Regions from separate parts of the Mesorhizobium sp. 128a genome, predicted to be linked through region 2. Evidence: predicted binding sites of a transcription regulator. Region 2 holds the regulator's gene; each other region holds the start of a gene.
The links. The regulator PhoB, encoded in region 2, activates phosphate uptake and scavenging genes when phosphate is short. The targets are predictions, from matches to a motif close to TGTCATNNANCTGTCAT.

Region 1 (3,025 bases), on a different contig from region 2:
CGCATCCAGCCGATGATCGACCTGTTCAAGGCGGTCAACGCGCCCTGCATCGTCTATGGCGAGGTCGGCCGCTCGATCCAGGGCGACCGCTCCAGGCCGCTCGCCACCAAGCCGAAACTATCTGGCGACGAGATGAAGGCTTATGGCCGTCGTCTGACCGAATTCGGCGAATGGTGCGCCGAACAAGGCATGCCGCTGTCCTATCACCATCACATGGCGGCGGTGGTCGAGACCGAGCCGGAGCTTGACGCCTTCATGCGCCATTCCGGCGACGGTATTCCGCTGCTGCTCGATGCCGGCCATCTCGCCTTTGCCGGCGGCGACGTGCTGCGCGCCATCGACAACCACCACAAGCGCATCAGCCACGTCCATGTGAAGGATGTGCGTATGGCCGTGATCGACGGGCTAGACCGCACGAAGCAGTCCTTCCTCGACGCCGTGGCGCTCGGCGCCTTCACCGTGCCGGGCGACGGCTCGCTCGATTTCGGCGCCATCGTCCAGCGCTTCGCCGACCATGGCTATGAAGGCTGGTTCGTCGTCGAGGCCGAGCAGGACCCGAAGAAGAACCCGCCGCTGAAGATGGCGCAAGTCGGCCACAAGGAACTGATGCGGGTCATGACGGCTGCTGGCTACACGGTCGAGACTCAAGGCTTTCCCAATGCCTGAAGGCTGGATTCGCCGTGACGCGCGGTCTATCTGAAGTCGGGTCTGCTGAACCTCGGATGGCGCAATGAAAGACTATGAGCACCCGTTCTTCCGGCCGTTGTGGCGGCGCGTTGCCGTCGTCGCCGTCTGCGTGATCTGGGCGGGAATAGAATTCGCCTCCGGCACCCCATTCTGGGGCGTGATCGCACTGGGTTTCGCCGGATATGCAGTGTGGCAGTTTTTCTACCTCTACAAACCGGTCGAGGAAGCCAAGCCTCCGGCCGAACCGAAGGAATGACGCAATGTCGAAACTGCTTGTCAAAGCCGACAAGGGCCATGGCCGTGTCGCCCATGTCACGCCCAAAAGCGCCGGCTGGACCTATGTCGGTTTCGACCTGCATCGGCTGAAGCCGGGCGAAAACGCCTCGGGAAAGACGGGCGATCGCGAAGTGTGCCTGGTCTTCGTCACCGGCAAGGGCAAAGCGGAAGCCGGCGGCCGGGAACTTGGCCTGCTGGGCGAGCGCATGTCGCCATTCGAGGGCAAGCCTTGGTCGGTCTATGTGCCTGAGGGATCGGACTGGTCGGTCACCGCCGACACCGAACTCGAACTCGCGGTCTGCTCGGCCCCAGGCCTTGGCGGCGGCTTGGCCGTCCGCGTCGTCGCGCCCGACGATCTTGGCCAGGAAATTCGCGGCAAGGGCACCAACACGCGCTACGTCACCAACATATTGCCGGAAGGCAAGCCGGCCGACTCACTGCTGGTGGTCGAGGTCATCACGCCCGGTGGCCACACATCGAGTTATCCCCCCCACAAGCACGACCAGGACAATCTGCCGGTCGAATCCTATCTCGAGGAGACCTACTACCACCGCCTCAACCCGCCGCAGGGCTTTGCCTTCCAGCGCGTCTACACCGACGCCGACAACAACGGCGCCCGCGAGCTCGACGAAGCGATGGCGATCGAGGACGGCGATGTCGTGCTGGTGCCCAAGGGCTATCACCCCTGCGCCGCCTGCCACGGCTATGATCTCTATTATCTCAATGTCATGGCCGGACCGAAGCGGACGTGGAAATTCTACAATGCGCCCGAGCACGAATGGCTGATGAAGGCCTGAACAGCGCAAGCTGTTGGTCCAGCTGAAAAAAATCGTCGGCTAAGGACTTTTCTGGTCGATTTGCCATCGAAAACCCGCAGAAGCTTCGTCAATCCGTCATGGAAATCACCTATGGCAGCGGGACGGTGCATGTCGCCCAAAAGTGCGAAGCGGTTTTGGGATAACGACATGCCAAAGCAAACAGACTTAAAGCGCGCCGCATCCAGCCCTCTAGAGGCGGCGCGCTTTAACGAGGATTTTCGATGCGCTATGCCATTTATTTCACCCCAAGGCAGGACGAACCGCTGGCGCGGCTCGCCGCCAACTGGCTGGGACGTGACCCTTTCGGTGCCCCCACAAGGCCGGTCGAGGCGGTGGCCGACCTGTCGGCGGCCGAAGTCGCGTTTCATACCGCATCGGCGCGGCGTTATGGTTTTCATGCGACGCTGAAAGCCCCCTTCCGGCTGGCCGCCAACGAAACGGAAACCTCGCTGCGCGCCGCGCTTGACGCCTTTGCCGAAGCAACGCCAACCGTCACCATCCCGCGCCTAATCGTCAGCCAGATCGATGGCTTCTTTGCCTTGGTGCCGGAAAGCCCGCTACCGCCGCTCAACCGTTTCGCCGATGACGTCGTGCTCGGCTTCGACCGTTTTCGCGCGCCGCTCACCGAGGCGGAAATCGAAAGGCGCAGCCCGGATTCGCTTAAACCCGCCGAGTTCCGCAATCTCTGCCAGTGGGGCTACCCCTATGTCTTCGAGACCTTTCGCTTCCACATGACGCTGTCCGGCCGGGCCGGGCCACAGGAAAGCCAACGTCTGCGTGCAGCAATCGACAGCCTGTTCGCAGAGGTGCTGCAGCAGCCGGTGCTGGTGGATGCGCTGACGCTGTTTGTCGAAACCGAACCGGGCGCCCCGTTCATGGTGCTCTCCCATCATGCGCTCGGGCGCCGCCCGGCCAGAAAAACCGCTTGACCGCCCCACCCTCAAGGACTGCCTGAAATGACCGCCGAAACTGTTCTATCAAATGCCCGCATCGTGCTTGCCGACGAGATCGTCGAGGGTTCGCTGGTGCTGCGCGACGGGCTTGTCGCCGGCATCGACGCCGGGACAAGCCGAACCGGCGAAGATATGGGCGGCGACTATATCATCCCCGGCCTGGTCGAACTCCACACCGACCATCTCGAAGGTCACTATGCGCCGCGGCCGAAAGTGCGCTGGAATCCGATCGCCGCCGTGCTCGCCCATGACGCGCAGGTGGCCACCGCAGGGATCACCACCGTGCTCGAC
Region 2 (3,025 bases):
TTGCCATGGGCATCCAGGGCATCACCGATTCGCAGGCGCGCGCCATGCTGTGGTCGCCGATCACCCCGCTGACCGACATTGCCTTCGCTGACATACTGGAAGCAGAATTCGGCATTCCGGCCACCATGGAAAACGATTGCAACATGATGGCAGTGGCGCTGCAATGGCGCCAGCCTGAGCGCTACCGCGACGATTTCATCGCCATCCTGCTGTCGCACGGCATCGGCATGGGGCTGGTGTTGAAGGGCGAACTGTTCACCGGCACGCATTCGTCGGGCGGCGAGTTCGGCCACATGATCCATCGGCCCGGCGGCGCGCTGTGCCGTTGCGGGCGGCGCGGCTGCGTCGAGGCTTATGCCGGCAACTATGCCATCTGGCGCAGCGCCAAAATGATGAGCGAGGACGCCGAACCGGTCGATGTCGGCGACGCCGACATGCGGGCGCTCGCCGCACGGGCCCGCGAGACCGATGGCCCGGAGCGGGAAGCCTACCGCAAGGCCGGCGAGGCGCTCGGCTTCGGCCTCGGCAGCCTGTTCGCGCTGATCGATCCGGCACCGGTCGCCATGGTCGGCGTCAGCGCCGCCGCCTTCGATCTGATCGAACCGGCATTGCGCGAAGCGATTGCCCAGACCGCCGGCGGCCAGCACTCGAAGTCAATCTCCTTCGACACCGAGCCCAACGAGCTGCCGCTGATCCGCGAAGGCTGCGCCATGCGCGCGCTGACCTTTGTCGACCAGGAGATTTTCGCGCCGGGCGTGCAGGCGCGAGCGGGCGCTGGAAAGAGCGTTGCCTGATCAGTCTTCCCTGATCGCATACCCCGCACCACGGATGGTGCGGATCACATCCGGCATGCGGCCATTGTTGACCGCCTTGCGCAAGCGCCCGACATGCACGTCGACCGTGCGCTCGTCGATATAGATCGTCTCGCCCCAGACATTGTCGAGCAACTGGCTGCGCGAGAACACACGGCCGGGATGGCGCATCATGAATTCGAGCAGCCGGAACTCGGTCGGCCCCAGCCGTATCTCGCTCTTCTTGCGGTAGACGCGGTGCGACTCGCGGTCGAGCACGATGTCGCCGACCTTGAGCACGCTGGACAGCACTTCGGGCTTGGCGCGGCGCAGCAGCGCCTTCACCCGCGCCATGAACTCCGGCGTCGAGAACGGCTTGACCAGATAATCGTCGGCACCGGTGGAAAGGCCGCGCACGCGGTCGCTCTCTTCGCCGCGCGCGGTCAGCATGATGATCGGCAGCCGCTCGGTCTCGGGCCGCATCCTGAGCCGGCGGCACAGCTCGATGCCGGACACCGCCGGCACCATCCAGTCGAGCACCAAGAGATCCGGCACGTTTTCCTGCAGCCGGATTTCGGCCTCGTCGCCGCGTGTAACCACCTCGACCTGGTAGCCTTCGGATTCGAGGTTGTAGCGGAGCAGCACGCCCAGCGGCTCCTCATCCTCCACGACCATGATGCGTGGCGCAATCATCAGCAGTTCACCTTTATCAGGGCGATGTGGCCATCGCCGTTTCGTCCTGCTTCGGGCGATTGGCGGGCAATTGCTGGCCGGTCAGCACATAATACGCATTTTCGGCGATGTTGGTGACATGATCGCCGATGCGCTCCAGGTTCTTGGCGCAGAACAGGAGATGCGTGCAGGCCGTGATGTTGCGCGGGTCTTCCATCATGTAGGTCAAGAGCTCGCGGAACACCGAGGTGTATTTGACGTCGATGCGCTCGTCCTCATTCCTGAGTTTCGCCAGCGCTGCAGCATCGGCGGCAGCATATTCCTCGACAACGCCCTGCACCTGGATCAGCACCAGTTGCGCCATCGCGTCGATGGAGTGCGACAGGTCGCGCGGCGTGACGCTGAGGCCGACGGTGCCGACGCGCTTGGCGATGTTTTTGGCAAGGTCGCCGATGCGCTCGAGGTCGCCGGCCATGCGGATCGAGCCGACCACGGCGCGCAGATCGTTGGCCACCGGCTGGCGTTTAGCGATCAGCGTGATGGCGCGGTCGTCGAGCTCGCGCTGGCGCGCGTCCATGATGGCGTCGTCGGAAACGACGCGCTGCGCCAGCGCATTGTCCGAAGTGAGCAGCGCCTTGGTCGAGCCGCTGACCATCGAGCCGGCCAGATCGCCCATGTCGCGGATCAGCTTGCTGATCTGCCCCAGCTCTTCATCGAAGGAGGCGACGGTATGTTCACCCATGATCCTGGTCCTCGTGCCTGAAATTCAACCGCTGGACGGCTCAGCCGAAGCGGCCGGTAATGTAGTCCTGGGTGCGCTTGTCGTCGGGGTTGGTGAACATCTTGTCGGTGGCGCCCTCCTCGACCAGGTAGCCGAGATGGAACATCGCCGTGCGCTGCGACACGCGCGCCGCCTGCTGCATCGAGTGGGTGACGATGACGATCGTGTAGTTCTGGCGCAGTTCGTCGATCAGCTCCTCGACGCGGGCGGTGGCGATCGGGTCGAGCGCCGAGCAGGGCTCATCCATCAGGATCACTTCCGGCGACACGGCGATGGCGCGCGCGATGCACAGACGCTGCTGCTGACCGCCGGACAGGCCGGTGCCGGGCTCCTGCAGGCGGTCCTTGACCTCGTTCCAGATCGCCGCCTTCTTCAGGCTGGATTCGACGATCTGGTCCATGTCGGACTTGCGCTTGGCCAGCCCATGGATGCGCGGGCCGTAGGCAACGTTCTCGTAGATCGACTTCGGGAACGGATTGGGCTTCTGGAACACCATGCCGACACGGGCGCGCAGTTCGACGACGTCGATGCTCTTGTCGTAGATGTCGTCTTCGTCCAGCGTGATCTTGCCCGTCACCCGCGCCGAATCGATGGTGTCGTTCATGCGGTTGAGGCAGCGCAGGAAGGTCGACTTGCCGCAGCCGGACGGGCCGATCAGCGCCGTCACCTGGTTCTGTCGGACGTCGAGGTTGACATCGAACAGCGCCTGCTTCTCGCCGTAGAACACGCCGACCTTGTCGCCGCGCATCTTGATGACTTCGTTCGACTTGGCGTTCATTTT
Region 3 (3,025 bases), on a different contig from region 2:
GTCTTCCCGCCGCACTACCAGCGACATTTTCGCGTGCGTCTTCAGTTCGAGGAAGCCGAACACGACCTGAACGCCGGCGCGCTCGAGATCGCGCGCCCAGCGGATGTTGGCTTCCTCGTCGAAGCGCGCCTTGAGCTCAACCAGGGCGGTCACCGACTTGCCGGCCTCTGCGGCATCGACCAGCGCGCGCACGATCGGGCTGTCGTTGGAGGTGCGATAGAGTGTCTGCTTGATCGCCACCACTTCCGGGTCGGCCATCGCCTGGCGCAGGAACTGCACCACCACGTCGAAGGATTCGTAGGGGTGGTGGACGACGATGTCCTTCTCGCGGATGGCGGCAAAACAATCGCCGCCATGCTCGCGGATGCGCTCGGGAAAGCGCGGATTGTAGGGCCTGAACTTGAGGTCGTCGCGCGGCACGGCGACGACCTCGGAAATCTGGCTAAGCGCCAGCGGGCCGGTCAAAACGCTGATGCGGCTCGAAGAGACGCCAAGCTCGCCGGCAACGAAATCGCGCAACTCGCCGGGCATCAACTTGTCGAATTCGATGCGGATGACCGAACCGCGGCGGCGGCGCTTCAGCGCCGTCTCGAACAGGCGCACGAGGTCCTCGGACTCCTCCTCGACCTCGATATCGCTGTCCCGGATGATGCGGAAGGTGCCGGAGCCCTTGACCTCATAGCCGGGGAACAGCTTGCCGATATAGAGGCCGACCGCTTCCTCGAGCGGGATGAAGCGGACATGCTGCTTGCGGTCGGGCAGGCGGATGAAGCGCTTCAGCGCCACCGGCAGGCGCAGAAGCGCGCTCATCTCCTCGCCATTCTTGCGATGGCGCAATTGCAGCGCCATCGAGAAGCCGAGATTGGGAATGAACGGGAAGGGATGCGCCGGGTCGATCGACAGCGGGGTCAGCACCGGGAATACCTGGTCCTGGAAATGGTCCTCCAGCCAGACCTTCTCATCCTTGGTCAGTGCATCGCGGGTGATGCTCTCAATACCTTCCTTGTTGAGCAGCAGCATCAGCGCCGACAGGCTGTTCTGCTGGTCCTCCTGCAGCCGCTCGACCTCGCGCAAAAGCTGTTCGAGTTGCTGCTCGGGCGTGCGCCCGTCGGGGCTCTTGAGCGCGATGCCTTCGCGCACCTGGCCGGCAAGACCAGCGACGCGGACCATGAAGAATTCATCGAGATTGGCGGCCGAGATAGACAGGAAACGGACACGTTCGAGCAGCGGGTGGTGCTCGTTCTGCGATTCCTCGAGAACGCGCCGGTTGAACTGCAGCCAGGAGAATTCGCGGTTGACGAAACGGTCGGGATTGCCGCCCTCGGGGCTCGCCACCTCGACATTGATGAATTCGCTCTGCACCGGCTTCAGTTCATTCATGGTTTCCTGCCCGCAACCGTTCCTTTTGGAGCACCGCATATGCCGAGATGGCCACGGACGCTCTAACATCAATTTGTGACGCGTGATCCGTCGCGGAATCGCTCGGCTTCCGGGGTCATGCGCTTAACCGGCTCAACTTATCCTCTGCCAGCCTTTTGCGACAGTTTCATTTCATCGATCTTGCAAACAGAGCTGTTATGATCCAGATGCAGACGAGACTGCGTTAAGGAGACGATGATGGCAGGCGGTTCCATTCCCCATTTCCAGAACGATGCCGGCCATCCGGCGATCGACATCGGTGTCAGGGAATTCATGTGCACCGGTGCCAACCCACCTTTCGATCATCCCCACGTGTTTCTCGACATGGGCGACGACAATGAAAAGGTCTGCCCCTATTGCTCGACGCTCTACCGCTATTCGGCGAAGCTGAAGGCGACGGACACCCAGCCGCCCGGCTGCCTCTATATCGACCAGGCCGCCTGATCTTCCGCGGCAAAGCCCGATGGAAGACGTCAGGTCCCGGCAGGTCATAATCGCCGGGGCCGGCGTCGCCGGGTTGACGGCAGCCCTCGCCTTCGCCGAACGCGGGTATCCGATAAAACTGTTGGAACAGGCGTCGCACCTCGAAGCGGCCGGCGCCGGCATCCAGCTTTCGCCCAACGCAACACGCATTCTTCGAAAACTCGGCGTGCTCGACCGGCTGCTGCCGGCGGCCTTGCGGCCGGAAGCGGTGGTGCTAAAGGACGCGGCGACGCTGCGCGAACTGGCGCGGGTGCCACTTGGGCAAGCGGCCGAAGCGCGCTGGCAGGCGCCGTATCTTGTTGCCCACCGCGCCGATCTGCAGGCGGCACTGCTGGCGCAAGTCGCAGAACAGCCTGGGGTTGAGCTCGTCACCGGCGCGCGGGTCACAGGTATCGCCGTCAACGCGCAAGATGTTGCCGTGACCGCCGAGGTGGATGGCCGCGCGATCGAGGCACGCGGCCGGCTGCTGGTCGGCGCCGACGGCGTCTGGTCGTCGGTCCGGGCGCAGCTTACGAGCAAGGAACCGGCTTTCGGCAAAAGCCGCTTCTCGGGCGAACTCGCTTGGCGGGCCACGGTCGCGGCCGAGGGTGCCGCCGGAGAAGCCTTTGCCGCCATCGCCGCCGCCGACTGCGTCACCACGTTCTTGCATCCCGGCTTCCACATGGTCGCCTATCCCGTCAGCGAAGGTCGCGCCTTCAATCTCGCCGCCTTCACCAAGGGCGAGCGTATTGCGGAGAGCTGGTCGGGCCGTGCCGACCCAGCTGTTCTCGACGGCGCCACGCGCGGCACAACGCCGGGCCTGGCGAGGCTTGTGGCGCTGGCCGGCCCCTGGACGGCGTTTCCGATCCACACCGTCGAACGAACGCGGTGGACGAGCCCGCAAGGCATCGCCCTGATCGGCGACGCCGCGCATGCAATGACGCCGTTTGCGGCACAAGGTGCGGCCATGGCGATCGAAGATGCGTTCACGCTCGCCGCTGTCATCGCCGATTTCCCCGCCGATCTAGCGGGAAGTCTTCAGATCTGGGAAAACCTGCGGCGGCCACGGGTCGCCAAAGCCGCACGTCGCGGCGCCGTCAACCGCCTGGCCTGGCATGCCTGGGGGCCGGTGGCTGCCGCCCGC
Region 4 (3,025 bases), on a different contig from region 2:
ACGATGACTTCGCCGTCCGCAGCTTCGACGATGTCGGCGCCTGGATCCTCGGCCGCAACATGTTCGGGCCGATCCGCGGCGAGTGGCCGGACGAGAACTGGAAAGGCTGGTGGGGCGACAACCCGCCCTACCATGTGCCGACTTTCGTGCTGACGCACCACAAGCGCGATCCGATCACCATGGAAGGAGGGACGGTGTTCCACTTCGTCACCGACGGCATTCATTCGGCGCTCGAACAAGCCAAGGCAGCGGCTGGCGGCAAGGATGTGCGCGTGGGCGGCGGCGTGTCGACCATCCGGCAGTATCTCCAGGAGAAGCTGATCGACGAGATGCACCTGGCGATCTCGCCGGTGCTGCTCGGCAAGGGCGAGAACCTGTTTGCCGGCCTGGATATGCTGAAGCTTGGCTATCAGTGCACCGAACAGGTGGCGACGGCGCTTGCCACGCATGTGACGATCAAGCGGGGGTAGTGCAGGCCTCTTTCTCCCCGTTCACGGGGAGAAATGTCCGGCAGGACAATGAGGGGCGGCGCGCCGGTTCGGAATTGAGTGGCCAGCATGGCAGCGACAGCAAGGGGGCACCTAACCCTTAGGTTAGCGCTGCCCCTCATCCGCCCTTCGGGCACCTTCTCCCCGTGAAACGGGGAGAAGGAAAGAATGCTCAATACTTCTCCGGCACGTAAAGCTCGCGCGGCAGCACTTGGCGCTCATATTCCGGATTGAACACCCGCTCGGGCAGCGTGATTTCTTCGTGCGGCACATCTTCGTAAGGCATCTGCTTGAGCAGGTGGTCGATGCAGTTCAGCCGCGCCCGCTTCTTGTCGTTGCCTTCGACGATGTACCACGGCGCCTCGGGAATGTTGGTGCGGGCGAAGGTCTCTTCCTTGGCCTTGGTGTACTGCTCCCAGCGCACGCGCGACTGCAGGTCCATCGGCGACAGCTTCCACTGCTTCATCGGATCGTGGATGCGCATCATGAAGCGCATCTGCTGCTCCTCGTCGGTGATGGAGAACCAGTATTTGACCAGGGTGACGCCTGAGCGGACCAGCATGCGTTCGAACTCCGGGACGTCGTGGAAGAATTGCTCGACCTGATCCTGGTCGGCAAAGCCCATCACCCGCTCGACGCCGGAGCGGTTGTACCAGGAGCGGTCGAACAGCACGATCTCGCCACCGGCCGGCAGATGCGGCACGTAGCGCTGGAAATACCATTGCGATTTCTCACGCTCCGTCGGCGCCGGCAGCGCCACGACACGAGCGATGCGCGGGTTGAGGCGCTGGGTGATGCGCTTGATGACGCCACCCTTGCCGGCGGAATCGCGGCCCTCGAAAATCACCACCAGTTTTTTCTTGTGGTAGGCGACCCAGGACTGCAGCTTGATCAGTTCCGACTGCAGGCTGATCAGATCGCGAAAATACTGCATGCGATCGATCGATGGCGGATGCGCGTTCTTGTAGATCTTGGCGATCTCCAGCGACAGCGCCGGTTCCGACATTTCCAGTTCATAGTCTTCGTCGAGCGTGTCGGCGAGTTCGGCTTCGAGCCAATCCCTGGCTGGAGAATTCTGCTTCAACTCGGTCATTTCCACTGCTCCGCTTGCCGACTGACGTGAAACCCTGAGCCGACTTGATATAGGCCGGCAATGACGGTTTTATTGCAAGCCGCCGGCCGGTCGATCACAGCACAGACCGGCGAGGCATGACCAAACCGCCGCCCTGGCATGGCGACAAGCCGATCAAATTGTCCTACAAATAGCGGACCCGTTCGGGCTTCCGCCCTTCCCTGCTAAACTGCCCCCCACCAAAACTACGAGGATCTGACATGGAATACCGCACGCTTGGCCGTTCAGGCTTGAAAGTTTCGACGCTGGCGCTGGGCACCATGACCTTCGGCGGCAGCGGGCCGTTCGCCGCCGTCGGCAATTCCGATCTCGCGGAGGCATCGCTCATCATCGACACCTGCATCGATGCCGGCATCAACCTCATCGATACCGCCAATGTCTATTCGAACGGCCTGTCGGAAGAGATCATCGGCGAGGCGCTCGGCGGCAAGCGCAAGAACGATGTGCTGATCGCCTCCAAGGCGCGTATGCGGATCGGCAAGGGCCCGAACGACGAAGGCCTGTCGCGCCATCATCTGATCCGCGAATGCGAGAAGAGCCTGAAGCGCCTCAGAACCGATGTCATCGACATCTATTTCCTGCACGAATGGGACGGCACGACGCCGCTCGAGGAAACCATCGCCGCGCTCGACACGCTGGTTGCCCAGGGCAAGATCCGCTATGTCGGTTGCTCCAACTATTCCGGCTGGCAGGTGATGAAGGCGCTCGGCATCAGCGACAGCCAGCACCAGCCGCGCTTCGTCACCCAGCAGATCCATTACACGCTGGAAGCGCGCGAGGCCGAATATGAACTCTTGCCGATCTCGGTCGACCAGGGCCTTGGTGTGCTGGTGTGGAGCCCGCTCGCCGGCGGCCTTTTGTCAGGCAAGTACCGGCGCGACAGCCCGACCGCGCGCCAGCTTGCCGGCTGGTCGGAACCGCCGATCCGCGATGAAGACCGGCTGTGGCGGATCGTCGATGTGCTGGTCGACATCGGTGCGGCACGCGGCGTTTCGGCGGCGCAGGTCGCGCTTGCCTGGCTGCTCGGCCGGCCGGCGGTCTCTTCGCTGGTGATCGGCGCCCGCAACGAGACCCAGTTGAAGGACAATCTTGCCGCAGCAGCACTCGCCCTCACCGCTGAGGAACGCGACCGTCTCGATGCCGTCAGCCGGCCGCCTGTGCTCTACCCCTACTGGCACCAACAGTTCACGGCGAAGGACCGGTTCGGCCCGGCTGATCTCGTTCTCGACCGCAGCGTCATCTGACGCTAGCCCGCGATAAACCGCCAGACCTCCGGATCGGGCTCGATCTGGCCGCTGAGCACGAAATATTTGTAGAGCACGAGCAAGCTGATCGCCTGCTCGGCCTGCTCGTTGGTGAATTTGCGGCAATAGGCGTTGGCTGCCGCAACGATACGCTGGGCTTC

Region 1: a site for PhoB is predicted at 1,844-1,860, ahead of ACWTU9_RS03390 (DUF1045 domain-containing protein). Genes of this name have one in related genera too.
Region 3: a site for PhoB is predicted at 1,538-1,554, ahead of ACWTU9_RS19685 (RNA degradosome polyphosphate kinase). Genes of this name have one in related genera too.
Region 4: a site for PhoB is predicted at 1,642-1,658, ahead of ppk2 (polyphosphate kinase 2). Genes of this name have one in related genera too.

The regions. Positions count from the first base shown of each region.
Region 1 covers NZ_JBSPKY010000001.1:740,049-743,073, reverse strand. The annotation lists gene iolE (myo-inosose-2 dehydratase) at 1-666, shown strand, start outside; gene ACWTU9_RS03400 (DUF3329 domain-containing protein) at 731-943, shown strand; gene iolB (5-deoxy-glucuronate isomerase) at 948-1,760, shown strand; gene ACWTU9_RS03390 (DUF1045 domain-containing protein) at 2,003-2,710, shown strand; gene ACWTU9_RS03385 (alpha-D-ribose 1-methylphosphonate 5-triphosphate diphosphatase) at 2,738-3,025, shown strand, end outside.
Region 2 covers NZ_JBSPKY010000002.1:226,663-229,687, forward strand. The annotation lists gene ACWTU9_RS04750 (ROK family protein) at 1-794, shown strand, start outside; gene phoB (phosphate regulon transcriptional regulator PhoB) at 795-1,484, opposite strand; gene phoU (phosphate signaling complex protein PhoU) at 1,501-2,205, opposite strand; gene pstB (phosphate ABC transporter ATP-binding protein PstB) at 2,246-3,025, opposite strand, start outside.
Region 3 covers NZ_JBSPKY010000011.1:212,087-215,111, reverse strand. The annotation lists gene ACWTU9_RS19685 (RNA degradosome polyphosphate kinase) at 1-1,380, opposite strand, end outside; gene ACWTU9_RS19680 (zinc-finger domain-containing protein) at 1,618-1,863, shown strand; gene ACWTU9_RS19675 (FAD-dependent monooxygenase) at 1,883-3,025, shown strand, end outside.
Region 4 covers NZ_JBSPKY010000004.1:309,859-312,883, forward strand. The annotation lists gene ACWTU9_RS10310 (dihydrofolate reductase family protein) at 1-470, shown strand, start outside; gene ppk2 (polyphosphate kinase 2) at 661-1,581, opposite strand; gene ACWTU9_RS10320 (aldo/keto reductase) at 1,821-2,864, shown strand; gene ACWTU9_RS10325 (glycosyl transferase family 90) at 2,867-3,025, opposite strand, start outside.